DNA from 2 places in the Vallitalea maricola genome. Region 1 is predicted to be linked to the other one. Evidence: a T-box and tRNA genes for the amino acid it is inferred to sense, from the RefSeq annotation. Region 1 holds a T-box; the other holds one or more tRNA genes.

Evidence for each region. The T-box of region 1 lies ahead of AACQ14_RS09730 (glycine--tRNA ligase). A T-box ahead of a tRNA ligase gene usually reads a tRNA of that ligase, here a tRNA-Gly.
Region 2: it has a tRNA-Gly gene. The T-box ahead of AACQ14_RS09730 (glycine--tRNA ligase) is inferred to sense a tRNA for this amino acid. The anticodon was not compared.

The regions. Positions count from the first base shown of each region.
Region 1 covers NZ_BTPU01000028.1:27,203-48,502, reverse strand. The annotation lists gene AACQ14_RS09780 (nucleoside kinase) at 1-358, opposite strand, end outside; gene AACQ14_RS09775 (Nif3-like dinuclear metal center hexameric protein) at 407-1,207, opposite strand; gene AACQ14_RS09770 (tRNA (adenine(22)-N(1))-methyltransferase) at 1,198-1,887, opposite strand; gene rpoD (RNA polymerase sigma factor RpoD) at 2,171-3,247, opposite strand; gene dnaG (DNA primase) at 3,283-5,055, opposite strand; gene AACQ14_RS09755 (deoxyguanosinetriphosphate triphosphohydrolase) at 5,231-6,244, opposite strand; gene feoB (ferrous iron transport protein B) at 6,484-8,487, opposite strand; gene AACQ14_RS09745 (FeoA family protein) at 8,582-8,845, opposite strand; gene AACQ14_RS09740 (DUF445 family protein) at 8,948-10,375, opposite strand; gene ppdK (pyruvate, phosphate dikinase) at 10,466-13,087, opposite strand; gene AACQ14_RS09730 (glycine--tRNA ligase) at 13,441-14,829, opposite strand; T-box leader at 14,897-15,073, opposite strand; gene AACQ14_RS09725 (DUF7670 domain-containing protein) at 15,233-15,613, opposite strand; gene AACQ14_RS09720 (hypothetical protein) at 15,673-16,476, opposite strand; gene recO (DNA repair protein RecO) at 16,509-17,249, opposite strand; gene AACQ14_RS09710 (gamma carbonic anhydrase family protein) at 17,552-18,052, opposite strand; gene AACQ14_RS09705 (methyl-accepting chemotaxis protein) at 18,098-20,083, opposite strand; gene AACQ14_RS09700 (methyl-accepting chemotaxis protein) at 20,388-21,300, opposite strand, start outside.
Region 2 covers NZ_BTPU01000051.1:1,167-10,769, forward strand. The annotation lists gene AACQ14_RS14940 (AraC family transcriptional regulator) at 1-454, opposite strand, end outside; gene AACQ14_RS14945 (AAA family ATPase) at 531-1,283, opposite strand; gene AACQ14_RS14950 (ribose-phosphate diphosphokinase) at 1,341-2,321, opposite strand; gene AACQ14_RS14955 (threonine aldolase family protein) at 2,342-3,424, opposite strand; gene AACQ14_RS14960 (N-acetylmuramoyl-L-alanine amidase family protein) at 3,424-4,155, opposite strand; tRNA gene AACQ14_RS14965 (tRNA-Gly) at 4,394-4,465, shown strand; gene AACQ14_RS14970 (M15 family metallopeptidase) at 4,534-5,721, opposite strand; gene rplT (50S ribosomal protein L20) at 6,052-6,408, opposite strand; gene rpmI (50S ribosomal protein L35) at 6,438-6,635, opposite strand; gene infC (translation initiation factor IF-3) at 6,663-7,157, opposite strand; ribosomal protein L20 leader region at 7,217-7,352, opposite strand; gene thrS (threonine--tRNA ligase) at 7,519-9,441, opposite strand; gene AACQ14_RS14995 (bacteriohemerythrin) at 9,458-9,603, opposite strand, start outside.

The sequences.
Region 1 (21,300 bases):
CTTCTGTTACTTCATGATCTTTTAACTCACAATAGAATCCACGACTTAGAGAATGATGTATTATTACTTTTGCAGATGGACCTCTTCCTAAGATATCATAAATTGATTTTATCATCAAAAATGATACGCTTCTAAGATATGTCCTGTAACCATCTCTACTTGTTAAATCTAAGAATTCTAGTTTGCAATCTACATTTATATGACTACGTAATTCTTTTAATTTATTATTTGTCAATGCTAATACTATAGGTGCCTTAAATTCTTTTTGATACTTTTTACTGAGTTCTAGTAATGAAATACCCTTTTCTACATGTCTTTTTCTACCGTCTGGTAATATTATTTCCACTAAGTTTCTCATGTTAGTACCCCCTTCGTAATTTTAATTATTTGCCTCATTTTAGTTATACTATTTTATGATAAAAGGATCTTTATTAATCTTGCTGGTAATGATTTGTAGTTGTTCACCAAAACATTTTTTAATGTACTGCTCAAACATAGGCAGTACAATGTTTTCGGTACCAAAGTGTCCAGCATCTATTAGAGCCATTCCTTTTTCTTGATAATCCATTGCATCATGATATTTTATATCACCTGTTATATAGACATCTGCACCGTTTTTATATGCAGTCTCTGCAAATTCCATAGAACTGCCAGGACTCACAGCCACTTTCTTGATTCTTTTATCCAAATTACCTATTACTCTAACCCTCTCCAGATTAAGTTTATCTTTTACATAATGACTCAATTCTTCTAAAGTCATTTCTTCTAGGTAACCGATCCTACCTGTACCACATAAATCTAGTACATCAAAGTTATTGTTAGGTTCTAGAATATCACTATCATTCAATTTTAATTTGTCAGCTAATAAAACTGATAATCCCTCACTAGCTGAATCAAGATTAGTGTGAGCTGAATATACACAGATATCATTCTTAATCAATTTAATAAGCTTTCTGCCAATAACAGTTGAAGTGTTTATATGTTTAACACCTTTAAAAATAATTGGATGATGAGTTAATATCATATCTACTTCATTTGAAATTGCTTCGTCGACAACATCTTTCGTTGCATCTAAAGATATCAATATTTTTTCAACCCTCATATTACTGTCACCAACTAACAAGCCAACATTATCCCAGCTTTCAGCTAATTTGGGTGGTGCTAATTCTTTCATTTTGCTAATTATTTCAATACATTTTACAGACATCCTAACACCTCTTCTAAAATGTTCAATTCTGATAGTATCTCTTTTTTTCTTGCTATTGCATTCTCTGTATTTTGTCTATTAAGAATTTCTAACACTTGTGTATACTTACTTTTCTCTACTTGTAGCTTTTCTTTAAGTAAAGGTACTTTCTCTTCAATTAATATTTTACCATATTTATAGCCTATAGTATCATATTTTTTTTCTTTTCCTTTCTCAGCGCATATTATGTTATAATATTTTCCTTCATCTTTGATTAATTTTTCTTTAGTTATTGTGAAATAGAGTTCATGTACTTTTTTTCTGATACACTGGGTATCGGAATGTGGTGACAATATTAATTTATGAACACTACATACTATATTAGAACCATCATCTAAAATTCTTTCTATAAGTGTTCCACCCATTCCTGCAATTATAATAGTATCCACTTCATTTTCGTTTATTTCTTTTAACCCATCAGATAATCTAGTCTCGACATAGTTTTCTACATTATATTCTTTAATATTCTTTTTAGCCTTTTCTAAGGGTCCTTTATTTATATCTAGTGCTATGGCATGCTTTATTCTGTGTTGTTTTGCCAAATAAATGGGTATGTATCCATGGTCTGTGCCTACATCTCCTATGACTGAATTATTATCTACCATATCACTAATAGCTTTTAATCTATTTGATATTTCCATAGTGCCTCCTTATGGACTGTGCCTAACAGTCGCGGAGATAGTATAGGGAAATATTCCGTCAGTCGATTAAACGTCCATGTTTAAACGACTGAGTTCGCCGTCCTTGGCTCACTGCTCCATATTCCCCTATACTATCTCCACTCGGTATTTTTCATATAGCTTTTGTATTTGTGTATTGTACTTTTCTGTACCCTATATTTCATGTAGTTTTCTTTTAGTAGGAAATATTATAAAAATCACCACTAAAGTACAGGATATCTTATACTTTATGTGGTGAATGGAATTACTCTAGATAATCTTTTAATTTTCGGCTTCTGCTTGGATGTCTTAGTTTCCTTAGTGCTTTTGCTTCTATCTGTCTTATTCTCTCTCTTGTAACGTTGAACACTTTTCCTACTTCTTCAAGAGTTCTTGCTCTTCCATCATCAAGACCGAATCTTAGTCTCAGAACTCTTTGTTCTCTATCCGTTAATGTATCAAGTACATCTACTAACTGCTCCTTTAAAAGAGTAAATGCAGCGGCATCTGCTGGTATAGGAACATTTTCATCTTGAATGAAGTCACCAAGATGACTATCTTCTTCTTCACCTATAGGTGTTTCCAAGGAAACTGGTTCTTGAGATATTTTTAATATTTCTCTTACCTTATCTACAGGCATATCTAATTCTTCAGCAATTTCCTCTGGAGCAGGCTCTCTTCCTAATTCTTGCAATAATTGTCTTGATACTCTTATTAGCTTATTAATTGTTTCAACCATATGCACAGGAATTCTTATTGTTCTTGCTTGGTCAGCTATAGCTCTTGTTATAGCTTGTCTAATCCACCATGTTGCATAAGTACTAAATTTATAACCTTTTCTATAATCAAATTTCTCAACAGCTTTAATAAGTCCAAGATTACCTTCTTGAATAAGATCAAGGAATAACATACCACGTCCAACATAACGTTTAGCAATACTTACAACCAGCCTTAAGTTAGCTTCAGCTAATTTTTTCTTAGCTTCTTGATCTCCATTTTCCATTCTCATGGCCAAATCTACTTCTTCTTCTGCTGATAATAATGGTACCTTACCGATTTCTTTTAGATACATTCTTACAGGGTCATCAATATTAAGTCCCTCAGGTAAAGATAAATCCAATTCTTTGACTGGTTCATCATCTTCTTCAATTAATCCTAATACATCAATACCTGCTTTTTCTAAGATATCATATACTATTTCAATTTTATCAGCATCATTTACTAATTCACCAAAATGGGCTTCTATCTCTTTATATTCAAGAACATTCTTCTTTTTTTTGGCCAAATCAATTAAGGCTTTCATTTTTTCCTCAAACTTACTTAAATTTTCTTCATTCGCCATAACGCAGGATCCATCCTTTCCTTGTGTTTACTAGTCTAACCATCCTTAAGAGAAATATGCAATCCTTGTAATTCTCTTTTTGCTAAAATAAGTTTTTGTAGTTCATTTGTGTTATTTATAATACGCGAATTAGCATCAATATTAGCAGCTTTTATTAGTTTGACATTTTCATTTATTATTTTTTCTAATTGGAGTTTATTCTCAAACAATATCTTCTTATTGAAGATTCCAGCTACTTTCTTTTGGTCCTCTAATTCCATAAACTTATTAATAATAACTGCATATTCCACTTTTTTGCTATTTTCATAGGCTTCGTAAACTTCCTTGGCAACCTTTCTATAAAACTCATCAAGAAACTCTGTCACCTTTAAATATTTTTTTACTATTTTATAGATATCATAATTATTAGCAACTAATGTTAATATACTCTTTTGTGCCAATATTATACCATCTTCCGAATTCTTGTTTTTTTGGCTATTTATTTTTTTTATTTCTTGCCTAGAGGATACAATCCCCGTATTTTTACCAGTCTCTACAACTAATTTTTCTAATAGTTGTTTTTTGGTATTATATATTTTAGCTATTGCTTCTAGATAATTATCTCTTTCTATTTCACTATCTAGTTCTAAAAGTTTTGTAGCAACTTGTTTATGAAACTTTGTTCTGTTATCTGGATCTTCTAAATTGAATTTATTTCCTAATTCTTCAATTTCAAACATAAAGCCTGATGTAGCATTATTAATTAAATTTATAAATGCTTCACTTCCCTTATTTTTTATGAATTCATCAGGATCTTTATAATCTTTTATTCTCAGTACTCTTACTGATAACCCTTTTGATTTTAGTATTGGAATAGCTCTAAGTGCAGCTTTTATTCCAGCTGTATCACTATCATATGATATTACAACATTATCTGTATACCTCTTAATCAATGCAGCCTGTTCAATAGTAAACGCCGTTCCCAAGGAAGCTACTACATTAGTGATACCAGCTTGATATAATGAAATAACATCCATATATCCTTCAACAATAATGATATTTTCTTTCCTTGAAGACCGAGCTAAATTAAGACCATATAGATTACGTCTTTTATCAAACAACTTTGTTTCGGGAGAATTGAGATATTTTGGATTGAAGTCACCTAATACACGACCTCCGAACCCTATAATTCTATTATGTACATCAAATATAGGAAACATAACACGATTCCAAAAACGATCAAAATATTCTCCTGGAGTTTTTTTCTCTGGAATAACCAAACCTGATTCATTAAGCACTCTTTCATCATATTTTTCACTAAGATATCTATATAAATCATTTCTAAAAATATTAGAATAACCTAATCCAAATTTTTTAAGTGTTTCTTCACTGATTCCTCTTTTTTGCAGGTATTCCAAAGCATATTTACCTTTTTCGGATTTCAATTGATAGTAAAAATATCTAGCAGCTGTTTTATTAACCTCTACTAGTTGATGTTTAAAATCCATCCGTTTCTTAACTTCATCAGAAACTTCCACTGTTGGTAAAGTAATATGAACTCTATCAGCTAAGAATTTTACAGCTTCTACAAATGAAAAATTCTCATATTCCATGACAAATGTATAAACATTGCCTCCAACGCCACAGCCAAAACAATAATACATCTGTTTATCACTGCTAACAGAAAATGATGGAGTCTTTTCATTATGAAACGGACATAACCCAAAATAGGTACTACCCTTTTTATTTAATTGTACATACGATGATATGACATCTACAATATCATTTTGTATTCTTATTTCTTCAATTAATTCTTCTGGATAATACATATAGAATTAAAACTCCATTTCCTTAATTGTAATATCTTATTAATATTGTATTGTATTTTGCACACCCTATTATTTTTCGACATACTTTTTAAGATTCCTTTAATTAATTTTATTTTTGTTAAAAATGTTTAATTATTTATAAATTTTTATTAAATCATCGACAAACTACACAAAGCTACATTTCTTTCCAAGAAGCAGGTATAAATAACTTTGAGAAGATGTTAATAGAATATCTATCCGTCATTCCAGCTATATAATCACATACAACTCTTTCAATAGGTTCATTATTAATATCAATCATATCTTGATACTCCATAGGTAACAGTTCCTTATTGATTATAAAATATTTATATAACTGTCTTAACATATTATGGGCTTTCAATTCATGCTCTTTTGCTTTTGAACCCACATATACATTTTCAAACATAAATTTTCGAAGACTGCTCATTGACTTTTCCATGTCTTTGCTCATAATAATATCATTCTTGTTCATACTATTTTTCACAATATCATGTATCATATTATTGATTCTAGATCTAGAAGTTGCTCCTAGAACCTTAGTATATTCTGATGGCAAATCCTTTTCAGATAGAATTCTAGCTCTTATAGCATCATCAATATCATGATTTATATACGCTATCTTATCTGACAACCTTACTACCTTACCTTCTAGAGTACTTGGCTTTCCTGCTGTTGGATGATTAACTATTCCATCCCTTACTTCCCATGTTAAATTGAGTCCTTTACCTTTTCGTTCTAATCTCTCTACAACTCTGATACTCTGCTCATTGTGTTTAAACCCATAGATACACACTTTGTTCAGTGCAAATTCTCCAGCATGTCCAAAAGGTGTATGACCCAGATCATGTCCCAATGCAATTGCTTCTGTGAGATCTTCATTAAGTCTAAGTGCCCTTGCTATAGTCCTTGAGATTTGGGCTACTTCCAAAGTATGGGTCAATCTGGTTCTATAATGATCTCCCTCAGGAGATATAAAAACTTGAGTTTTATGTTTTAACCTTCTGAATGCTTTTGAATGTATTATTCTATCTCTATCTCTTTGAAATTCCGTTCTAATATCACATGGTTCTTCTTCTATTTCTCTCCCTCGAGTATTTTTACTCTTCATTGCGTATTTATCTAAAATAATGTCTTCCCGCTTTTCTTGTTCAATTCTTAGACAATCTATATAAAACGCCCCCTTCTTTTGTATAACGTATATTATAATTAAGTCTCTAAAAAATCATTATAATTATTATATACTGCATTTTTTATTAAAATCCTCTTATTTATGTGTTTTTTCTTTTTGGTACAATTTTGTAGCACATACAGCAAATTAGGCTATCTCATAATATCTTTTATGCCAATATCCAAAAGATAAACATAAAATGCATATTATGAAACAGCCTATTTTTATAACATTGCTTTTTATATAAACATACTTCCGATTTGATATACAATCATTGCCACTATCCAAGCTACTACCAATTGATATACAAATGAGAATATTGTCCATTTCCAGCTATTGGTTTCTTTCTTTATTACTCCTAATGTAGCAACACAAGGTGTATATAATAATGAGAAAACCATAAATGAATATGCACTAAGGCTAGTAAAACCAGCAGCTATCAGTTTAGTTGACAACTGTAACATGTTACCATCAGAAGCTACATCTCCTATACCATAAATAACAGTCATAGTACTTACAACAATCTCTTTACCCATTATTCCTGCAATCAATGATAAAGCCCCTTGCCAATTACCGAATCCCAGAGGTTTGAATACTGGTGCTATAACTTGTCCAATAGACGCTCCCATACTAGTTGTTATATCCGCCTTGCCTGATAAATTAAATTCTAGTAAAAACCATATTACTATAGACGCAACAAATATTATTGTTCCAGCCTTAATTATATATCCTTTTACCTTTTCCCATACAAATATGAGAATAGTGCCTGGAGAAGGTTTCTTATACGCTGGTAGTTCCAATATTAATGGAGCAGTTTCTCCTTTGGATAGGGTTTTCTTGAATATTAAAGCAATCAATACTGCTACAACTACACCAAGAAAGTATAATGAAAATGCGATTAATATTTCATTTCCTGGGAAAAATATATTTGAGAATAATATATAAATCGGTAATCTTGCACTACAAGACATAAAAGGTGTTATCAGTATAGTTGTCAATCTATCTCTTTCATCTTCTAGAGTCCTAGCTGTCATAATCGCAGGAACTGAACATCCAAAACCAAGAATCATTGGTATGAATGCCTTTCCACTAAGTCCTAATTTTCTCATGAATTTATCCATTATTAGGGCAACTCTTGACATATATCCACTATCCTCTAGTATGGATATGGCTAAAAACAAACAAGCAATATTAGGAAGAAAAATAAGTATTCCTCCTACTCCTCCTATAATACCATCAACTATTAGTGATAGTAACCAGTCTGCTGCACCTATGGATGTCAATAAATCCGTAATCACGTTACTAAAGCCTTGGAATCCTATATTAAGCAAATCAGCTAAAAAGTTTCCTACTTTAAATGTGAAAGCGAACACAAGTAACATCATAGAAATGAAAATAGGAAGTCCAGCCCATTTATTAGTCACAATTTTATCCACTCTATCAGAAAACGTCTCATCTTCCTCATAAGGGTTAGTCAAAATATTATTAATGAAATCAGTAATATAATCATATTTCCTTTTTGCAATCTCTTCTTCATAATTAAATTCATTCTTTATATTTAGCTTATTACATATTTCCCTGTCATTTTCAACAACTTTTAATTCATACCATCTTAATGTATTATGGTGAATGTCTTTTCCTGAAAGTTCTTTTTCTACTTTATCTATTTCTTCTTCAATCTTATTACCATAATCTAATTTAATTGGTTCATAATCTTTTTTATTACCAGCTGTATGGATAATCTTTTTCAATAAATCATCTAAACCTGTCTTTTTAATAGCTACAACTTCTACAACAGGTACATTCAGTTGTTCTGATAATTTGGAGATATCAATTATAAATCCCCTGTTTCTAGCAACATCCATCATATTAAGAGCTATGATAACTGGCTTACCAAGTTCTATTAATTGAAGTGTTAAATATAGATTTCTCTCTAGATTAGAGGCATCAACAATATTAATAACTACATCTGGATCATTTTCCAATATATATTCTCTTGTAAGAATTTCTTCCATCGAATAAGGAGATATACTATATATCCCAGGTAAATCAACAAGTGTTATCTTATTGTCATCATATGTAATTGTTCCTTCTTTTTTTTCTACAGTAACTCCAGGCCAATTTCCTACTTTGTGTTTAGCCCCTGTATATGCGTTAAACAATGTAGTTTTCCCACAGTTAGGATTTCCTACAAAAGCAACTCTTATATCACCATTCATTGTCATATCCCTTTCTGTAAACATACAAAAAGACACTTATAAAAGTATCTTTATAGACTATCAAGTTATCTTTCATTAACTCATTTTATGGTAAGCTTTGCTTTATAATTCAATAATTCTAACAGGCATTACCAACAGCTTTTATATCATAAGCTTCATGTTCACTAGGTTGAACATGTATTTTTTCTGCAACTGTTTTGCCAATTACAACTCTTGAACCTCTAATATTAAGAATAAAAGAACCGCCTGTATTATTAGATAGAACCTTTATTCTAGTTCCTTTAGTCAATCCCATGTCTTGAAGACGTTTTTTCATTCTTTGTTCTTGCACAATATCATTTACAATAAATATTTGTTTATTCTCCGCTTTATCTAATGTCATATAATCAACTCCATCTAGTGATAATGATTATCACTTGTATTAATTATATCTTACATATACTCAAAAGTCAACATAAATAATAAATTGATATCTGCAAAAAATCTATAATAAAACAGCGAGAAAAGAAATGATAAAGCCTAATAATCCGCCTAGTAAAGTAATCGCATTGAGCTCTTTTCTGGCAATGGATAATATGATGTCTTCCAGCATTTTGATATCAAACATGTTAAGCTGCTTTTCTATGATAGAACTTAATTTTACATCTCTTATCAGTTTAGTCATGTGCTTATTAACAAATGAACTATATTTATCAAGGATAAAAGTATCTATCTCCTTCTTATCTTCATCTGTAACCTTAATATTAGTGGGTAGCACTCTATCAAACAAAGTATCTACAATTTTTTCAATACTTTCACTAATATCTTTGTCTCTCAGCATTTCTTCATAATTGTCATTAACCATATGGTTGATTTTATCTTCTAGACTATCATTTACCAAGTTATTAATTAATGAGTATAGATCATTATTCTTCAAGTCAATGGCACTAGTAATATCTAATTTTGAAAGATTTTTTGGTATGTAATAAGCTAACCATCCAATCAAACTCTCTCTTGTGTCATTAGATAAAATCTCTCTTAAAGGTCTATTAGTTACTTCATCTATTTTTTCTATTACAAATGTATATATTTCATCTTTTACTTCTTGTTCTTGTAGTTTTTCTTTTGATTTTTCTGCTATGGTTTGATAAATACTCTCTCCATTAACAAACATAGCACCGAAAGCTCCAACTTTTTCTTTTATAGTTGCATCAATCAGACCTACTACTCTTTCTTTCAGCTTTTCATTTTCAAATATTTTCAAGTCACTTGTTAATGTATCAATATAATCAATAAAAAATCTTTTTACATTATTAATCATCTCTTCATCAATTATCTCATTGATAGTGGCCTCTTCCTTGATTATGCCAGATAAGAAATCAGTTAATATTGCTCTGGTTTTTTGATTGTATATGATATCTTCATATTTATGATTAAGCTCTTCTTCACTTACTATATCTGTCAATTTGACTTTTTTTAGACTTGTACTTATTCTTTCACTTATTGCTTTTTGCAATTGTTCTTTTGTATTTTTATCTTGTATAAGGTCATATAATCTTCTAACCAGGATATCTTTCAATTTATCAAGTACAGGTTTATTATCATTAGATAATAGTAATTGTTCTAAATCAATATTTCCTTCATCATTGTACAAATTATGGTTTATTAATTCCAGTACATGATCTTTTGTTGAATCTTCTAGTAGTTCGTTTACTATAATTTTATCTGTCAATAAATAATCTTGAATAACTTCACCAATTGATTTAGCTACTCTTTCTCTTTCTTTTGGTATTAATCCTGGTGTAAAGGGCAGTCTGATACCCATGACTCTTTTTTCAGTGTAAGGTCTAAATAACATCTTGATTGCAATCCAATTAGTAGAATACCCTATTCCTGCACCTATGATAGGAGCAAATATTATTTTCATATCCATAAAAACACACCTTCATTCTTAATTCTATAATATAACAAAAAACCGTCAGTCAAACTGACGGCTTTTTCACGGAATATAAATTCCTATTTATTAATTATTTAAAGCAGCTTGAGCCGCAGCTAAACGAGCGATAGGTACTCTAAATGGTGAACAAGATACATAGTTTAATCCTACTTTATGACAGAACTCAATTGAAGCAGGGTCTCCACCATGTTCTCCACAGATACCTAATTTAATATCAGGTCTTGTAGCTTTACCTTTTTCAGCTGCCATCTTAACTAATTGACCAACGCCAGTTTGATCTAATCTAGCAAATGGATCTGATTCAAATACTCCCTTATTGTAGTAATCTTCTAAGAAAGCACCAGCATCATCACGAGAGAATCCAAATGTCATTTGAGTTAAGTCATTTGTACCAAATGAGAAGAATTCAGCTTCTTTTGCAATTGCATCAGCAGTTAATGCAGCACGTGGAATTTCAATCATAGTACCAACTTTGTATTCCATCTCAACACCAGCTTCAGCTATTACAGCGTCAACAGCTTTAACTACTACATCTTTAACATATGCTAATTCTTTAATTTCTCCAACTAATGGAATCATGATTTCAGGAACGATATCGTATCCTTGTTCTTTCTTAACTTCGATTGCTGCTTCAACAATAGCTGTTGCTTGCATTTCAGCTATTTCTGGATATGTTACAGCTAAACGACAACCTCTATGACCAAGCATTGGGTTGAATTCATGTAATGAATCAACAGTAGCTTTTAATTCTTCAAAAGTGATACCCATATCTTTTGCTAAAGCAACGATATCTTCTTCATCATGAGGTAAGAACTCATGTAGTGGTGGGTCAAGAAGACGTACAGTCATTGGCATTCCTTTTAATGCTTCGTACATACCTTTGAAGTCACCTTTTTGAATTGGTAATAATTCGCTAAGAGCAGCTTTTCTTTCTTCTACTTCTTTAGCAACGATCATTTTTCTCATTTTTGCAATTCTATCTTCTTCGAAGAACATATGCTCTGTACGACAAAGTCCGATACCTTCAGCACCAAACTCAACAGCTTTCTGAGCGTCTCTTGGAGTATCAGCATTAGTTCTTACTTTTAATGTTCTAACTTCGTCAGCCCATGACATGAACTTCTCGAAATCACCTGAAATTTCAGGATCAACTGTTTTAATATCTTCAATGTAAATATTTCCTGTTGAACCGTCTAATGAGATATAATCTCCTTCTTTAACAGTTTGTCCAGCAACAGTAAATACTTTCTTTTCTTCATCAATAACGATGTCTCCACAACCAGATACACAACAAGTACCCATTCCACGAGCTACAACAGCTGCATGTGATGTCATACCTCCACGTACTGTTAAGATACCTTCTGAAGCGTACATACCTTCAATATCTTCTGGTGAAGTTTCTAATCTAACTAATATAACTCTTTCGTTTCTCTTAGCAGCTTCAGCAGCATCTTCTGCAGTAAAGTATACCTTACCAGCAGCAGCTCCTGGAGATGCAGGTAAACCTTTAGCTACTACAGTTCCAGCTTTTAATGCAGCAACGTCAAAGTTAGGGTGAAGTAATTGATCAAGTTGTTTTGGCTCAACTTTCATTAAAGCTTCTTTTGAAGTTAATAATCCTTCTTCTACTAGATCAACAGCTATTTTTAATGCAGCAGCTGCTGTTCTTTTACCATTACGTGTTTGTAAGAAATATAATTTACCTTTTTCAATAGTAAACTCCATATCTTGCATATCTTTGTAGTGGTTCTCTAAGTTAGAAGCGATTTCCATGAATTGTTTGTATACTTCTGGCATATCCTCTTCAAGTCTTGTTATAGGTTCTGGTGTTCTAATACCAGCAACAACGTCTTCACCTTGTGCATTTAATAAGTATTCTCCATAGATTCCTTTTTCACCAGTTGCAGGGTTTCTTGTGAAAGCAACACCTGTTCCTGAACTTTCACCCATGTTACCAAATACCATTGTTTGAACATTAACAGCTGTTCCCCAGTTACCTGGAATATCATTCATTCTTCTGTAGATGATAGCACGTTCGTTGTTCCATGAACCGAATACTGCTTCTACAGCTGCCATTAATTGCTCTTTTGGATTTTGTGGGAAGTCATCACCTAATTGTTCTTTATATAAATTTTTGAAAGCAGTGATTACGTCTTTTAAATCATCAGCTGTTAAATCTAAGTCACTTGCGTATCCTTTTGCTTCTTTGATATCGTCTAATACTCTTTCGAATTTTGATTTTGGAAGACCTTTAACAACGTCTGAGAACATTTGAATAAATCTTCTATAAGAATCGTATGCGAATCTTGCATTTTCTGTAGCTTTTGCGAATCCTTCAACAGATACATCATTAAGTCCTAAGTTAAGAACTGTATCCATCATACCAGGCATAGATACTCTAGCACCTGAACGAACAGATACTAATAATGGTTGGCTATTATCACCAAATTTTTTATCATTAATTTCTTCAACTTTCACTAAAGCTTCTTCGATTTGTTGTTTAATTTCATCAGAAATACTTTCACCATTATCATAATAATTAATACAAGCTTCAGTTGAAACAGTAAATCCTTGAGGGATTGGTAAACCAAGCTTAGTCATTTCTGCTAAGTTAGCACCTTTTCCACCAAGAAGGTTTTTCATTGATGCATCAGCTTCACTAAACATATAAACATATTTCTTGCTCATTAAATATACCTCCTGATAATCTTTTCTTTAATTATTTATATTAAAAACTTAAGGCTTAAACCTCTTAGTTTTTATGTCATTAGTACTTGATAAAGATAAATAAGTTAATTAATGACCTTATAATAAATTATGACCAAATTGTATAATTCTAACAACCATTTCATCAATATAACTGTAAATTATTTATCTGATGCTATTTGCTAAAATTTTACTTATATGTCAGTCCGACATATATTATAACACAAAAACTTAAAATAAGTAGATTTTTTTTTGTTTTTTTCTACTAATATATAGATTTTAACCAATTCACTAATAAAGTAACTGTTTAATATTTTTTTTTGTGTAATTTTATGCTAAAATGTTATTCTTTGTCCTAAATAATTTAGCAAGTCATCAATTTTAACTCTTTCTTGTTCCATTGAATCTCTATTTCTAATAGTTACAGCTCCATCTTCCAAAGAATCAAAATCAAATGTTAAGCAATAAGGAGTTCCTATTTCATCTTGTCTACGATATCTTTTTCCTATACTACCTCTATCGTCATATTCAACATTATAATGTTTACCTAACATAGCATATATTTTCTCTGCTTCTTCAGATAATTTTTTAGATAATGGAAGAACAGCAATTTGTACTGGAGCTATTATTGGATGGAAACGTAGTACTTTTCTTACATCACCATTCTCTAATTCTTCTTCATCATATGCCTCACATAAAAATGCAAGTGTTACTCTATCTGCACCTAGTGAAGGCTCTATACAATATGGAATATATTTTTCTTTTTTCATATCATCAAAATATGTCAAATCAGCACCAGAAGTTTCTTGATGTTTTCTTAAGTCAAAATCTGTTCTATCAGCAATACCCCATAGTTCACCCCAACCGAATGGGAATAGGTATTCTATATCAGATGTTGCATTACTGTAATGAGATAATTCTTCCTGGCTATGGTCTCTCAATCTCATATTCTCTTCTTTTATACCAAGAGATAATATCCAATTGACACAATATTTTTTCCAATACTCAAACCATTCAAGGTCTGTTCCTGGCTCACAGAAAAATTCTAATTCCATTTGTTCAAATTCTCTAGTTCTAAATGTAAAGTTACCTGGTGTAATTTCATTTCTGAAAGATTTACCTATTTGACCAATACCAAATGGAATTTTCTTTCTTGACGTACGTTGTACATTTTTGAAGTTAACAAAAATACCTTGTGCTGTTTCTGGACGTAAATAAACAGTATTTTTAGCATCTTCTGTTACACCTTGGAAAGTTTTGAACATCAAATTGAATTGTCTAATATCTGTAAAATTTTTCTCTCCACAAGAAGGACAGACAATACCATTTTCTTCAATATAATTTTTCATTTTTTCATTGGACCATGAATCAACAGCATCTTCAATTTCAAGATTATTTTCTTTCATGTAGTTTTCAATTAATTGGTCAGCCCTAAATCTTTCTTTACAGCTTTTACAATCCATTAATGGATCATTAAAACCGCCTACATGACCAGAAGCCACCCATACTTGTGGATTCATTAATATAGCACAATCAATACCTACATTGTAAGGACTTTCTTTAATAAATTTTTGCCACCAAGCTTTTTTTACATTGTTTTTAAGTTCAACTCCAAGAGGACCATAATCCCATGTGTTAGCTAATCCTCCATATATTTCTGATCCTGGATAAATAAAACCTCTAGCCTTTGCAAGGGCAACTACTTTTTCCATAGTCTTTTCCATCTTAAAACATCCTTTCTATATATCTATATTTATATTTTTTCACAAAAAAAGACATTCTTCTATCCCTAGAAGGGACGAAAGAACATCTTCCGCGGTTCCACCCTAATTGATGTAATATAGCACATCCACTTAATTATCTGTTCAAAAGTGCCATTCATTAATTATATTCTATTCAGCTCACACCACCCTGAACTCGCTACAAGAATTTATTTAATTAATTACTTCTCTTTGTCATTACAGAGTCATTATATAATTCAACATAATAATATTTAATTACAATATATTTTATAAAATATCTATATATGAGAAAAAGTATAACAAAACAGCCTTTCTATGTCAAGGTTAATTATTAGATAATAACACTAAAAGATAAATTTCATTAAATTTTTTATAGATATATTAATCACATTTTTTTGTTATCACCTATTTTATATCTGATTATCAAGAATAGAACCCCAGATGTCCAAAAAGGTGAACTGATTAACGTTGATGCTAAAATCCTGTTTGTTCCTGCTGTTAAGTAAATAAATATTGCAAATATAACACCACTAATTATTAAAATAATTCCACCAATACCTTCTTTCCACCAAGAAATTAAAACTCCCACCATCAATACAACTGCAAAACCTGCTATCATTACTCCTTCTAGTGTCAAAGGACCAAAATTAGATATACACTCTCCAATAAATATAAAGAGAAAAAATGCTATTGATAACGAGCTTATGACACGAGCAATCCAGCGTACAATATGTAGTTTTCGATAATGCTTAGAAATAGAACTCATTTACTTCCACCTCATTTTAGCTTGTATGAACATTAAACTCAAAACCAAATCACTAACAATTAATTATTGCTATCTTTTATCTCTTGATTAATCTTATTCCCACATATTTTACAATATATTGCATCATAATCATTCTTCTGACCACAGTAATAACAGTTAACAGAGCTTTTCTTGTTAGATTGCCATTTAATACCTAGGTAGATAGCGTAACCAACTATTAATATCAACAACGCCCATAAAACCCATTTGCTTATTCCAGTTGAAGGCTTATATAATAGATAATAAGTGCCATAGTTTTTAAAATAAATAGTGTCTTTCTTTATGATTTCACCTTGCTTGCTTGCATATATTATATCTCCATCAACTTTTATTTTAGAATTATTACAATCTAGTCTGATTAAACTATATTTTTTATTATCTTCTAACTGTTGTTCAGTTATTTCTTCACCACTTAATACATTATATAATACATCCTTATCTTCAAACTGGTCATAATTAATATTATTATCATCTAGATAATCTTGTAGAGAATCATGAAAAATATTTGTTTTAAGAACTCTATCCAAATCATATAATTCTTCAAAACCAAAAGTAATTCTTATATTTTCTCCATACAATTCTATGTTCTTAATCTTAACATCTATCTCTTTATGTTCCTTCAACTTGCTCTCTACAAAATCTTTATATTTTTCTTTATCATAATTTTTATCATTTTTCTTAATGAATGTAACTTCTACATCATCATCATTTATTTCATAAAGGAATTCACCAGCAATAAAATCTATTTTCTTAGAAGTGCATCCAGACAAAAAAATACAGATAAAAATACTAAATATGCATATAAAATATTTTAATACTTTCATAATAATTCTCCTTAAAATAATTTTTTATCATTCTATAATTTTAATAAAAAATCTAAAGATTTGAATTTGTGGTTAAGATGATATTCAATATATTTTTTCATTATTAATGTCAATTCGTATTTGATAGTTTCATTAACCTGAAAGCTAAATAATTTTTCAACGGATGTAGCAAGAATATATCTCATGGTATAAATAGTACTGTTATCTATTCTAAGCACATATTTGTGCTCATTTGAGCAGTTTTTGCAAATAATTCCTCCTAACTTAATGCTGAAAGAATACTTATCACATTTCTCACCACAGTTGACACAGTTTATTACATTAGGGGTATAACCTATATAACTCATGGCTTTCAATTCAAATATTCTCATTATCAAATCATAGTCAATGACTTTCTTAACTAATATCTGCAAAGTTTTTAACATAAGTTTCATAAGGGATTTATTAGGTACATTTTCTTGGGTGATAAATGCCGCAAACTCTAATACGTATAACCCATAAGCTAATAATTCTATATCTTTGCGTATACCATGAAAAGATTCTATTATTTGTATTTGTTTAACATTATAGGATGAGGATTTTCCTTTATATAATATGTATTCTCCATAACAAAATAATTGAGAACCAGCAAGAAACATACTATTTGTTTTTCTAGCACCTCTAGCAAAAGCTGTTATCTTACCTTTGTCTTTTGTAATAATAACTATGCGTTTATCATTTTCTCCTATAGGCATTTCACTTACAACAATGCCTTTTGTCTTTATGTCATCCATTTTATTACTCCTATAATACATCTCTCTTATTCTATGATATTATAACACTCCATCTGTATCAAGTAAATTACTACAAGCCATATATTCTACTAAAATGCCTTCTTAATATTTAACACAAGAAAAATTGATGCCATCAAAGAGTTTTAATGAAATATGAGTATATTATAATATACTTTCAAATATGTTACAACTACAAGACGAACATCTGCTCCTTCTTCTAACAAGATACATTAAATGATATTAGTCATCAATGAATAAAGCAAGAGGAACTATTGCCGATTTGTAACAGTTCCTCTTGCTTATTATTGAATTTTATATTCATTTGCAGTATCAACATAATGGTTCGCTGATTGTTTTAATTTGTTTATTTCTTCTTCAGTAAGTTTTCTTCTAACCTTTGCTGGTGAACCTAATATGAGTACACCAGGTGGAAATATCTTATTACCTGTAACTAGGCTTCCTGCTCCAACTATAGAATATTCACTTATAACTGCACCATCCAATATTATGCTGCCCATACCTATAAGAGAGTAATCATTTATTTTACAGCCATGTATAATACAATTATGACCTATAGTAACATAATCACCTATCTCTGTACCAGCATCCTCTGATACATGGACCGTACTATTGTCTTGTACATTAGAACATTTACCTACTGTTATCTTATTTATATCTCCTCTAAGCACAGCACCAAACCATATACTTGCATTTTCTTTCACCTTAACTTGTCCTATAACATCAGCACTTGGAGCAATATAAGCACTTTCATGAGTTTCCGGTTTATATCCTTTATATGTCATATTATTAGCCACCTCATTTATTATTAAATTTCAACATCAACAATATTATAATTTGAATTGGGATGTAGTTTCATCCAATTCATTTGCTAGATTAGATAATTTTTCACTAGTGGTTGCTATCAATTGCAATGATGCAGATTGTTCTTGCGTAGATGCAGCAACTTCTTCTGTACTAGCTGCATTTTCCTCTGCAATGGTAGATAGATTACCTATAACATCTAGTATATTAGATTTTTTTATTTGGAGTTCTTCGCCCAATTTATTCAGTTTCTCAACACTTCTACTTGAATCGTTAATAGCAAGAGAAATATCTCTATATTTATTTTCTGTTACTTTAACACTTGTAACTTGCTGTTCAACGATATCAGAAACCTCTTTTATTTTGACTACTGCTTCTTGAGCATTATTAATTAATTCGTTAACTATGTTATCAATTTCTTTGGTTGAATGAGTAGATTGTTCAGCAAGTTTTCTTATTTCATCTGCAACTACTGCAAATCCTTTTCCTGCGTCTCCTGCTCGAGCTGCTTCTATTGCTGCATTTAAAGCTAATAGATTAGTTTGTTCTGCAATAGCCGCAATCATAGTACTTGCTTTGCTGATTTTTTGTGTACTTTTGTTTGTTTCTGCAACAACTCCAAAAATATCTTTTGCTGATTTACCACTCTCTTCAGTTTTATTAATTAACTCATCTATCTCAATTAAACCTGATTTTATTAACTCACCTACTTTATCAGAGTTATTATTAAGTTCTTCCATGACAGTTTTCTCATCTTCTATCAAATTACCCAGCTGATATATTGAATCTGAACCCACTTCTGTATTATGTGCTTGATCTGAAGCACTTTTTGCAATTTCTCCCACAGTTACTGCTACACTATTGGCAGCATGTGCACATTGTCCAGTAATATCTGTCATAGAAAGAGAAGAATCTCTTACTTCTCTTGATGCGTCAGTAATTTTTTTGATTAGATCTATAAAATTGTCTTGCATCTTTGATAAAGAATTAGAAATGATTCCAATCTCATCTCTTCTTTTAAAATATCTGCTGATATTCTCATCATTTTTACTTAAATCATATCTAGATAATTTGTTTAACACTTTTGCTAATTTTCTTAGAGGTCTAGCAATCATTGTTCCTAATATATAAACTATTATTAAAGTTATCACTAAAGTTGTAAGTATGGTTTTAAAACTGCTTGATTTCATCTTATCTAGTTCACTTAATACTTCATTTACTGGTGCCACAACCCCTAGTGACCAATTGGTATTTAGTATTGGAGCATATCCCATAATATTATTAACATTATTGAAACTATATTTTCCGCTGCCACTTTGTCCTTCTATCATATTATTGACAATCTCATTATATTTACTAAAGCCCTTTGACTCTTCTAATAGATTGACACTATCAACAACTCTTTCAATACTTTTATCTGCTACCAATTGACCATTTTTATTAACTATGAATGCAAACCCACTTTCTCCAATAGTTATATCAGAGATCATATCAATAAATGTATTAATATCTCTAACTCCAATTAAAACACCACATACTCCTCCACCTCTCCAAATTGGAGTAGCATATGTTACCACTAGAGAATCTTCAATTATAGTAACATCTGAAATTATAGTTTCTCCTTGTAAAGCTTTCTTAAAATATTCTTTTTGTGATATATCATAAGCTTTGTTGTCATTGGAATAAGCTTGTCCATCAATATTAGCGATTAACATCTTAGAATACCCATATTTTCTTATTTCGTTATTAAGTGCTATCATTTTTTCTCTTTTAGTTACATAAGTTTCAACAATTTTTTCTTTGGATGCAACAGATTTGAGTACTTCTTTTTCGATATTAATTCTTTCAGAAATTACTTGAGATGACTTTTCTGATATAACAACCAGATTATCTTCTGTCTTATTTAATAAGACTCTGCTTCCATATGTATATGATATTATTGATACTCCAACACATGATATTAACACAATGACTGATATTGCTAAAATCAACTTCGTTTTTATACTTTTCACTGCTGTATCCTCCCCCATTTATCATGTGATAATTCTAACTCTTTCACCAAAAAATGTCAAATTGTACAATTCAAATAATTTGTAAGTAATGTTTTTTTCTTTATTTATTAAAGAAAATACTTATGATATCATAACAAAAGCAAGTCTGTTATTACACAAATTACTTAATACAATTATAAAAAGAATACCATTTGAAATATCTAATAATATTAATACAATGCCCAATAAAATAGTATAAAAACAAAATAAGGTTATCTCATAATACACATAAATTTCTTATGTATTATTGAGATAACCCTTATATCTATAGCTGGAATTTAGAAGCTTCTTGATTTAATTCTGCTGCTAATTCTGCGAGACTTTCACTAGTACTTGCAATTTGCTGTAAGGATGCAGATTGCTCTTCAGTTGAAGCTGCTGCTTCTTCTGTACTAGCTGCATTTTCTTCAGCGATTGCTGATAGATTCTGTATAACATCTAGAATATATTCTTTTTTCTTTTGTAATTCTACACCTATACTACTTAATCTTTCTATACTATCATCTGTGTTACTTATAGCATCAACAATCTGCCTGTACTTACCTTCTGTAACATCAACACTACTTATTTGATGACTAACTATAGTATATACTTCTTCCATTCGTTTAACTGCCTGACCTGCATTAGTAATTAATTCATTCACTACCAAATCAATTTCTTTAGTAGATTCAGTAGATTGTTCAGCCAGAGTTCTAATCTCATCTGCTACAACCGCAAATCCTTTACCTGCTTCACCTGCTCTAGCAGCCTCTATAGCAGCATTAAGTGCTAGCAGATTCGTCTGTTCTGCAATAGATGCTATCATGGTACTTGCCTTTGATATTTTTTTAGAACTTTCATTGGTTTTTTTGATTACATCAAAGATTTCTATTGATGCTTCCTTGCTAAGATCAGTCTTTTCTTTTAATTCATTAATTTCAATAAGTCCTTCATCAGCCAGCTTTATTACTTTATCTGAATTAGTACTTACTTCCTCCATACATTCATGTTCTTTTTGTATAAGATCACCTAATTCATAAACAGTCTCAGAACCTTTTTCAGTATCTTTTGCTTGATCCGTAGCTCCCTTGGCAATCTCACTTATAGTAGTAGCAACTTCCTCAGCAGCTTGCGCTGATTGCTGAGTTGTCAAACTCATACTAGATGATGACTCTGTTATACTATTTACCGTATCTGTT
Region 2 (9,603 bases), on a different contig from region 1:
CTTTTGTTTCTACTCTCTTTTTAATACCTACTACTGCAAAATCAAAATCAAGTTCTTCAATCCTATACTCCATTTCTATATCTCCTTTAATTGTAATTTGAAAGGATATTTTAGGAAAGGCTTTTAATTGAATTCCTTTGGTACGTGCTTTCGTTGGTCTTACTCCGTGGAGTTTTTGGAATGCACGTGAAAAAGAATCTGGTGAGTCATAACCATACTTGATAGCCAAATCAACTATTTTGATATCACTATTTTGAAGTTCAAAGGCTGCCAATGATAAACGTCTCCTTCGAATATATTCTGATAAAGAAATATCTGTGATAAAAGCAAACATTCTTGAAAAGTGATACGTTGAACAACATGCCATTTTTGCTACCTCAGTATAATTAATATCACCCATCAAATTTTCTTCAATATAATTTATTGCCCTAGTAGTTCTCTCTAGCCAATTCATAAATAACCTCCCTTCAACTACAGTATAATAGAAATTTCATAATCAACACCGACTTTTCTTGCACAGAATAGTCGTATTAATCTATCATGATATGCCTTAACATTCCTACAGGATTATTTATAAAATCCTTCATAACTCTATAATGCTCTGTTTCTTGATATTCTATCTTTTTATAATCATCATCTAAACTATAAATAGTTGAATTAGGATAACTCATTATAATTGGTGAGTGGGTTGCTATAATGAACTGTGAATCGTTCATAACTAACTCATGTAACTTTCTTAATAATGCTAGCTGCCTTGTTGGTGATAAAGCCGCTTCTGGCTCATCTAATATATATAATCCTTTACCTCCAAACCTGTAAGTAAGTAATGACATGAATGACTCACCATGAGATTGTTCATGTAAAGATATACCTCCATAAGATTCTATTATAGGCGGACCAAATCCTCCTTCTCTATCTAACTGTTCAATATTAGAAGCTACATTATAAAAACTTTCTGCTCTTAGAAAATAACCATCACTGGGCTTTTTAACCCCTTTAGTAAGACGTAGGGATTCTGATAAAACCGAATGTGTTTCTTGTGTACTAAAATTAAAGTTTTTACTACCACCTTCAGGATTAAACCCAAATGCCACAGCTATTGCTTCTAATAGGGTTGATTTGCCGCTCCCATTCTCACCTATAATGTATGTAACATTGGGATGCAACTCTAATTCGTTTAATTCACGTACAGCTTTCAGACAATATGGATATTCCTTGGAATTAATACCATCACGTTCTAATTTAAGCTTACGAATAAATTGATAAAACCCTTTTTCCAGCATATTACTCACTTCCTATCTATTAAAAAATCCAATGTCCATTAACCAGCTATATTTGTATTATTCTTCAATCTGTAAAACTTCTATTGGCACTTTATTGAATAATGGACTGACCGATTCTCTTTTGTGTATTCTACTTATAGTCTCAGCGAATAACGGTGCAACAGAAATTACCTTTACTTTTTTACTACCCATCACATATGGGTTATATACTGAATCAGTTGAAATAAGCTTCTCTATTGGACTATTCTCAAGCTTTGTAACTCCATCCTTATTCAACAGTACATGAGATAAACATGCAAATATTCTATTTACGCCACGTTTCTTCAATTCATTAGCAAGATCTATTAATGTTCCTCCAGAAATACTGAAGTCGTCAACTATCAATGCGTTCTTACCCTTTACGTTACCTACAATTTCAATTATCTTAGCATTCTCGTCATGTCCTTCTCTTTCTTTATCACCTATAGCTACTGGTAACTTTAGATACCTTGCAAATTTTCTAGCTTCTTTTGCAAAACCTGAATCTGGTGATACTACTACTAAATCTTCAATTTTTAGAGAATTAATGTATTCACACAATATAGGCAATGCAAATAAATGATCCACTGGTTTCTTAAAAAATCCCTGTATCTGTGGACTATGCAAATCCATAGTTACAACTCTATCTGCTCCCGCTAGTTCAATGCATTCTGTACATACTCTACCACGTATGGATACTCTTGGTTCATCTTTCTTATCTCCTTTTGCATACGAAAAATAAGGCATGATTACTGTTACAGAATTAGCGCTTGCCCTTTTGAATGCGTCTATCCAGAATAAAATTTCTGTAAATTCATCATTAGGACGTAATCCAATGGACTGTACTAGATATACATCTTTATCCCTAACAGTTTCTTCAACTTTTACATATATATTACCCTCACTGAATGTTATGACTCTCGATTTTCCTAACTGTGATTTTAGATAAATACAAATCTTCTCAGCAAAATCTTTACCAGTACTTCCTGCAAATACTTTTATTTCACTTTCTGTATTCATTTCACCACTCCTTATCATTATCATCTATGATTTATGTTTGTATCTAACTCCTGAAAACATTTTTCTAAGATATCCTTAGGTATTTCTTCATAAGAATCACCTATGCAGATTTCAAACATCCAGGTATTTTTGGTTTCCATCAAATATGGTGTAATACCTACACTAATCTTATTCATAATCTCTGCTAATATTTTATTAATATTATCTACGTCTTTACTAAAATGTACATGAAACATATTCGAAACAGGTATTTTGGGTATGGTGTAAATTCCGTCAATACTATTAAAATATTTAGATAGTTCTTTAGCTTTATTATAATAAGTTTCCATTTTATTAATACGCCTATCAAACCAATAATCAGCACTGATAACATATGGATATAGACTTATCAAATCTCCACCATATCGGCGTTTCCATATCTTGGATTCGTCAATGAATTCCTTAGGTCCTACTAATATGGCTCCCGCTACACTACCAATACCCTTGTAGAATGAAACATACACACTATCAAAACCTGCACATATCTCTTTTAATTCTTTCTGGTAATAAGGAGTTATTTCCCATAATCTTGCACCATCCAAATGTGTCCTTATGTTATTTTTCTTGCAATAATCTAGAATCTCATTTAATTCATCCCAATTTGGAAGTTGTCCACCTATGCCTCTTTGAGGCAGCTCAATAAGTAATGTTGAGATATCTGTTCCTCTCTTCTTTAAATCATCAATAGTGAACAAACGATCTTGCTCTCCTAATAGTACAGTTTCTATATTATGAAGTTTCTTCAGACCATCTTGCTCATAAATCTCCAAATGACTTAATGGATGATATGCTACTCTGTATATTTGTTTCATATCACACCACATGCGAAGGGCGATCTGTTGCGCCATAGTTCCACTTGGAAAAAAAACAGCTTTATCTTTACCCAACATTTCCGCAATTTTGTCTTCAAAATCATTAATTATAGCTCCATTGCCATAAAAGTCTATTTGCTTATCTTCATCTACATTTTCCATAGGAATCTGTAATTGTCTAATACTATATTTCCCATTACCATCTAACTTATATCTAGTATTTTTATAAGATTTAGCTAATATTTCACTCATCATATATCCTCCCTCTTTATTGGTAGATCATCTTTTCTTATGTCTTTGTCCAATAACTCTTTTTGCAATTTAGCTATCTTATCTTCTAACTCTATAATCTGCTCTTTGTAATATTCTAATTCGTTTATTGATAGATATGGAAACTCTGTTATTTCCATATCAAAGTATTCACATATACCTTTTGTTATTGCTTTAGCATATTTATCATGCCAAAATCTATCTTTCATCTGTTTAGCTTCTTCCAGATAATCTATGAATCCTAACTCTAATAATACTGCTGGAACTTTTGTCATTTGTATTACATCCCAATTTCCTTCTTTAACACCTCTATTATACAACTTGGTATCATTAATTAGATTATTATGTATTCTTCTTGCTAATTTTTCCCCTTCAGCACCAAATTTATAACAATATGTTTCTATTCCTTTGGCATAATTTTGCCACTTACGATTTATACCATTTTTACGTATAGATACCATTATATCCGCATTACTTTTATTACATACTTCTACCCTATCTTTTACACTTTTATCCTTATAGATATTATCATTGGACAGAATAACTTTCATTCCGTTGAATTCTAGGTATTTAGCTACTCTATACATTATGGGATAATTCTGTTCTGCTTCATGTATAGTACTTCCATCTTCAAATTCAGGTGTTGTTTTATCACATGAATAAAATCCGTGACCTGCGTCAAGACATACAATTGGTTTTTTACTACATTTCACCGTGCACCCTTCCTTTCTATAGCTATCATAACCTCTTATAATATACTCATATCTTAAATAGCTTTAAATGCATAATAATTGTTTTCTTATGAATTTGTTAGTCACATTAATAAATAATATATCATATAATAATTCTATCATAATATCTAGATAAATCTACTAAAAAACTATTGACATTTATTAAATTTCTGATACAATATATCTTGCGTTAAATCATAATTATATTATTTAGTAATATGCGTGAGTGGCTCAGTGGTAGAGCATCGCCTTGCCAAGGCGAGGGTCGCGGGTTCGAATCCCGTCTCGCGCTTTTTTTATTGCCAAAATTTCATTTTCATATGCATAAAAACACATAAAAATAGCCCCTAATCTTAGGGGCTACTCTTTTAACATATATTGTTTGAAGTATTCTTCATAAGTAAGACCTTTTTCGTAAACATCTTTTGCAAGGTCTTCACCTAAATAACGAATATGCCATGGTTCATATTGATATCCTGTTATTTCTTCTTTTCCTAATTGATAACGAATAATAAAACCAAATTTATGAGCATTTTCTGCTAACCATTTTCCTTCTTTCAATTCTCCAAGTCTTTCTTGTAGTTTATAGTTAACTCCTGCACATGACACATCAATAGCTAAACCAGTTTGATGTTCACTCTGCCCAGGTTTTGCACTTATTTTGTTTGCAGCTTCATATCCTCTTTTATTCACGTTATAATTAAAAATTGTTTCCTGTCTCTTATAAGAACGATATCCAGAAACTCCTACAATCTCAATTCCTTCTTCTTTTGCTTGTGCTACAAGTCTTTCCAATGCATGTGCCGCTTCTTCTCTCATATATCTTTTAGGGTCTTCATGAGTAAATGAAAACTTAATATCTGGTTTAATTAAATCTTCAGGCACATAGTCACTTGGTAGGTTTCTTTGTTTATTAACTAATACGTGAATATCATTTGGATTTGTTACTACTTGTTTTCCATCTTCATCAATCATAACTGTATCATCATTACTATTGGAATTATTATTTTGTTCTGATTCATTGTTTTCTTCTTTTGGTTCTTCCTTTGGTTCCTCCTTAGGTTGTTCCTTAGGCTCTTCTTTTTTTGGTTCCTCAGCTGCTTCAACTTTTACATTAATTGTAGCTGATATATTTTCATATACATATGTTATTGTTGCTTCATCATCTGCTTTTGCACTGTCTAAAATAACTATTTCTCCATCTTTAATAGATATCTTCTCTTCATTATCTGAATGACTTAGTAACTTACTATCATCAGTCAAATCTATTAAGCTTCCATCAGCTAATAATCCTTCAACTTTAACATTATATTTATCACCAATTTTTAACAATAAATTTTCTTCAGATAATCGTAGTTCTTTTACACCCTTATCTTCTTCTTTTGAATCATTTTTTTGTTCTTTATTATCTTTTTCAGTTTCAACCGCATTTCCCTGTGCAGTTACTTCATCTGTATTTTTTCTATCTTTTATAAAACCTATCGCTAGAATAAACACCAAACACAGAGCCCCTACAATCAAAACTATTTTACCAACTTTTTTATACATCCTCTCACCTCTTGTGTTTTAATCTAAACATTATTTTAACATAGAGGATGCTTTATTACAACATATTGTGACAAAATAATAAGTATAGTTACTGAATCCTTTAAAAACTAAGTTTTTCTCTAATTAAAATTAACTATAATTAGTCTTTATATTTGTTTTTATTACAAAATACTATGTTTTCCCAGCTATTATTAAAGTCATTTAACGTTATTACTTAATAAAAAACAGATATGTATAATGTATTATTTATTATATAATACAAAAACATATCTATTTTATTGAACATAAAAAAACCCTCTATATAGTAGAGAGTTTTAATGTTAGAATTTATTATTGAATTTTTGATTTTGCAGTTTCTACCAAACTTGCGAAACCTTCAGAATCGTTAACTGCCATTTCAGCTAACATTTTTCTGTTAACATTAACATCTGCTAACTTAAGACCATACATGAATTTGCTATATGATAATCCATGAACTCTAGTTGCAGCATTAATTCTTGCAATCCAAAGTCTTCTAAAATCTCTTTTCTTAAGTTTTCTTCCTGTATATGAATAAACACCTGATTTCATTACCGCTTGTTTAGCAGTTCTGAATTGTTTAGATTTTGCTCCTCTATATCCTTTAGCTAACTTTAATACTCTTTTACGTCTCTTACGTGTGTGTAAAGCACCCTTGATTCTTGCCATGATTTTTCCCTCCTGTTCGGTTTATATATTTAAACGTATGGTAATAACTTCTTCATTACTTTTTCGTTAGACTTATCCATCATAGTAGCATGTCTAAGAGTTCTCTTTTTCTTAGCTGTTTTCTTAGTTAGAATATGTCTTTTAAATGCTTTATTTCTTTTTAATTTACCTGTTCCTGTTTTCTTAAAACGCTTAGCAGCGCCACGATGTGTTTTCATTTTAGGCATAATAATTTCCTCCTTATAATACCGTATTTATCTTTTCTTCGCCATAAACATTACCATGCTTCTACCTTCCATTTTTGGATACTTCTCAATATCCGCAATGTCTACTAGACTTTCTGCAAACTTAAGTAAGATTTCTCTACCTATTGCAGTATGAGCTAATTCTCTACCTCTAAATCGTACGGAAACTTTAACTTTATCTCCATTATTCAAGAATTTTTTCGCATGTTTCATCTTAGTATTAATATCATGTTGCTCGATATTAGGAGACAAACGAACTTCTTTTACACTAATGATGTTCTGTTTCTTCTTAGCTTCCTTGTCACGCTTAGCTTGTTCATATCTAAATTTTCCATAATCAATTATTTTACATACTGGTGGCTTTGCCTTTGGGGAAATCTTAACTAAATCTAAATTTCTTTCTCTAGCAAGCCTTTGAGCATCTCTTGCAGACATAATACCCAGTTGGTTACCTTGATCATCGATTAAACGTACTTCTCTGTCTCGAATTTGCTCATTAATCATTAATTCGCTAATAGTAGGACACCTCCAAAATTTTTTATTTACAGTTCGCCTTTATCTTTATACAATAAAAAAAGCGCGTATTAAAATACCCACTCATATACATTACATAAATAATGAATTTATCCATCTTTTACGTATTTTACCCTAGTAGCTTTATTACCCTAAGGTGAGAAGTGGATACTTCTACTTATTTTACTTCTTATTAATTATACAGGTTCAATCTATCTCTGTCAATAGTTTTTTATAACTTTTTATAATTTACTTAATCTATCTATTGAATCACCAATTAATATAATCAAATATAAAAAGCACATTACTTAAAATAAATAAGTAGTGTGCTTTTTATTAGTCATGATACTACCTATTTCTCTTCTGCTTCTATAATTTCTTTGCTTTCAATTTCTTTTTCAAGTCTTGCAATGAATTCGTCAAGTGAAATAGCTCCTTCGTCACCTTTGGCTCTACTTCTTACAGCTACTTTATTCTCATCTTGTTCTTTTTGACCAACGATTAGAAGATAAGGAACTCTTTCCATTCTTCCTTCTCTGATCTTGTATCCTATTTTCTCAGCTCTGTCATCAAATTCCACTCTGATGCCTTTTGCTTTTAATCCATCTACAACTTTAGTTGCATAATCATTATATTTATCAGATATTGGTAAAACTTTTACTTGAACTGGTGCAAGCCATGCTGGGAATGCCCCTGCAAAATGCTCGATTAAAATACCAATAAATCTTTCAATACTACCAAATACTACTCTGTGAATCATTACAGGACGATGTTTTTCTCCATCTTTTCCAGTATACTCGAGTTCAAATCTCTCAGGTAATTGGAAATCAAGTTGAATTGTTCCACATTGCCATGTTCTTCCTAAACAGTCTTCAAGATGGAAGTCAATCTTAGGACCATAGAATGCACCATCACCTTCATTAACCACATAATCAAGACCATTTTCATCAAGCGCCTGTCTTAATGCATCAGTAGCCATTTCCCAATCTTCGTCACTACCCATACTGTCTTCTGGTCTAGTAGATAACTCCATATGATATTTGAAACCGAATACTTTGTATACTTCATCTATTAAGTTGATAACTCCAACAATCTCGTCTTTGATCTGTTCAGGTAACATGAAAATATGAGCATCATCTTGTGTAAAGTTTCTAACACGCATAAGTCCATGTAGAGCACCTGACATTTCATGTCTGTGAACAAGACCTAATTCACCAACACGTAGTGGTAGATCTCTGTAAGAGTGCATTTTGTTTTTGTATACTAACATACCACCTGGACAGTTCATAGGTTTTACAGCATAATCAAGTTCATCAATAACTGTAGTATACATATTTTCTCTATAATGATCCCAATGTCCAGAACGTAACCATAATTCTTTGTTCAATATGATTGGTGTAGCTATTTCTTGGTAGTTAGCTCTATTATGAACTTCTCTCCAATAGTCAATCAATGTATTTCTAAGCACCATTCCTTTTGGTAAGAAAAATGGGAAACCTGGTCCTTCATCAAACATTGCAAATAGTTCAAGCTCTTTTCCTAATTTTCTATGATCTCTTTTCTTGGCTTCTTCTAATTTTTGAATGTATGCATCAAGTTCAGCTTTTTTAGTGAAAGATGTTCCGTATATTCTTGATAACATCTTGTTCTTTTCATCACCACGCCAATAAGCTCCTGCTACAGATAATAATTTAAAAGCTTTTACTGGTTTAGTAGTCATAAGGTGAGGTCCAGCACATAGGTCAACGAATTCCCCTTGCTCATAGAATGAAATTACCTCATCCTTACCCAAATCCTCAATAAGTTCAACTTTGTAGTCTTCGCCTTTTTCTTTCATAAAATTGATAGCTTCGTCTCTAGGTAATTCGAATCTTTTGATTGGAAGATTCTCTTTAACGATTTTTTTCATTTCTTTTTCAATTGCTTCTAAGTCTTCATTAGTAAAAGGTGTTTCCTTATCAAAATCATAATAGTATCCATTCTCTATTGATGGACCTATAGCTAATTTTACTTCTGGGAAAAGTCTTTTAACCGCTTGTGATAGGATATGAGCTGTTGTATGTCTAAAAGCACCTTTACCTGAATCATCATTGAATGTAAGAATGTTAAGTGCTACATCTTTATCAACTACATGTCTAAGGTCAACAACCTCTCCATTCACTTCTCCTGCACATGCCATTCTTGCAAGTCCCGCACTAATATCATTAGCAATGTCAATAACTGACATGCTGCTTTCATATTCTTTTTTTGAACCATCTTTTAAAGTAATAATCATAATTTTTCTCCTCTCTCTAACTTACCTTAACATATTTTGAGTCTACCTCAATAATATGATGTACTATCCAATCCACTAAGAAAGTAAGCATATTATTAATGTTTTCATATTGATTTTCATCAAAATCAGTTTCCTGGAACTTCTCTAATTTCTTAACGAACA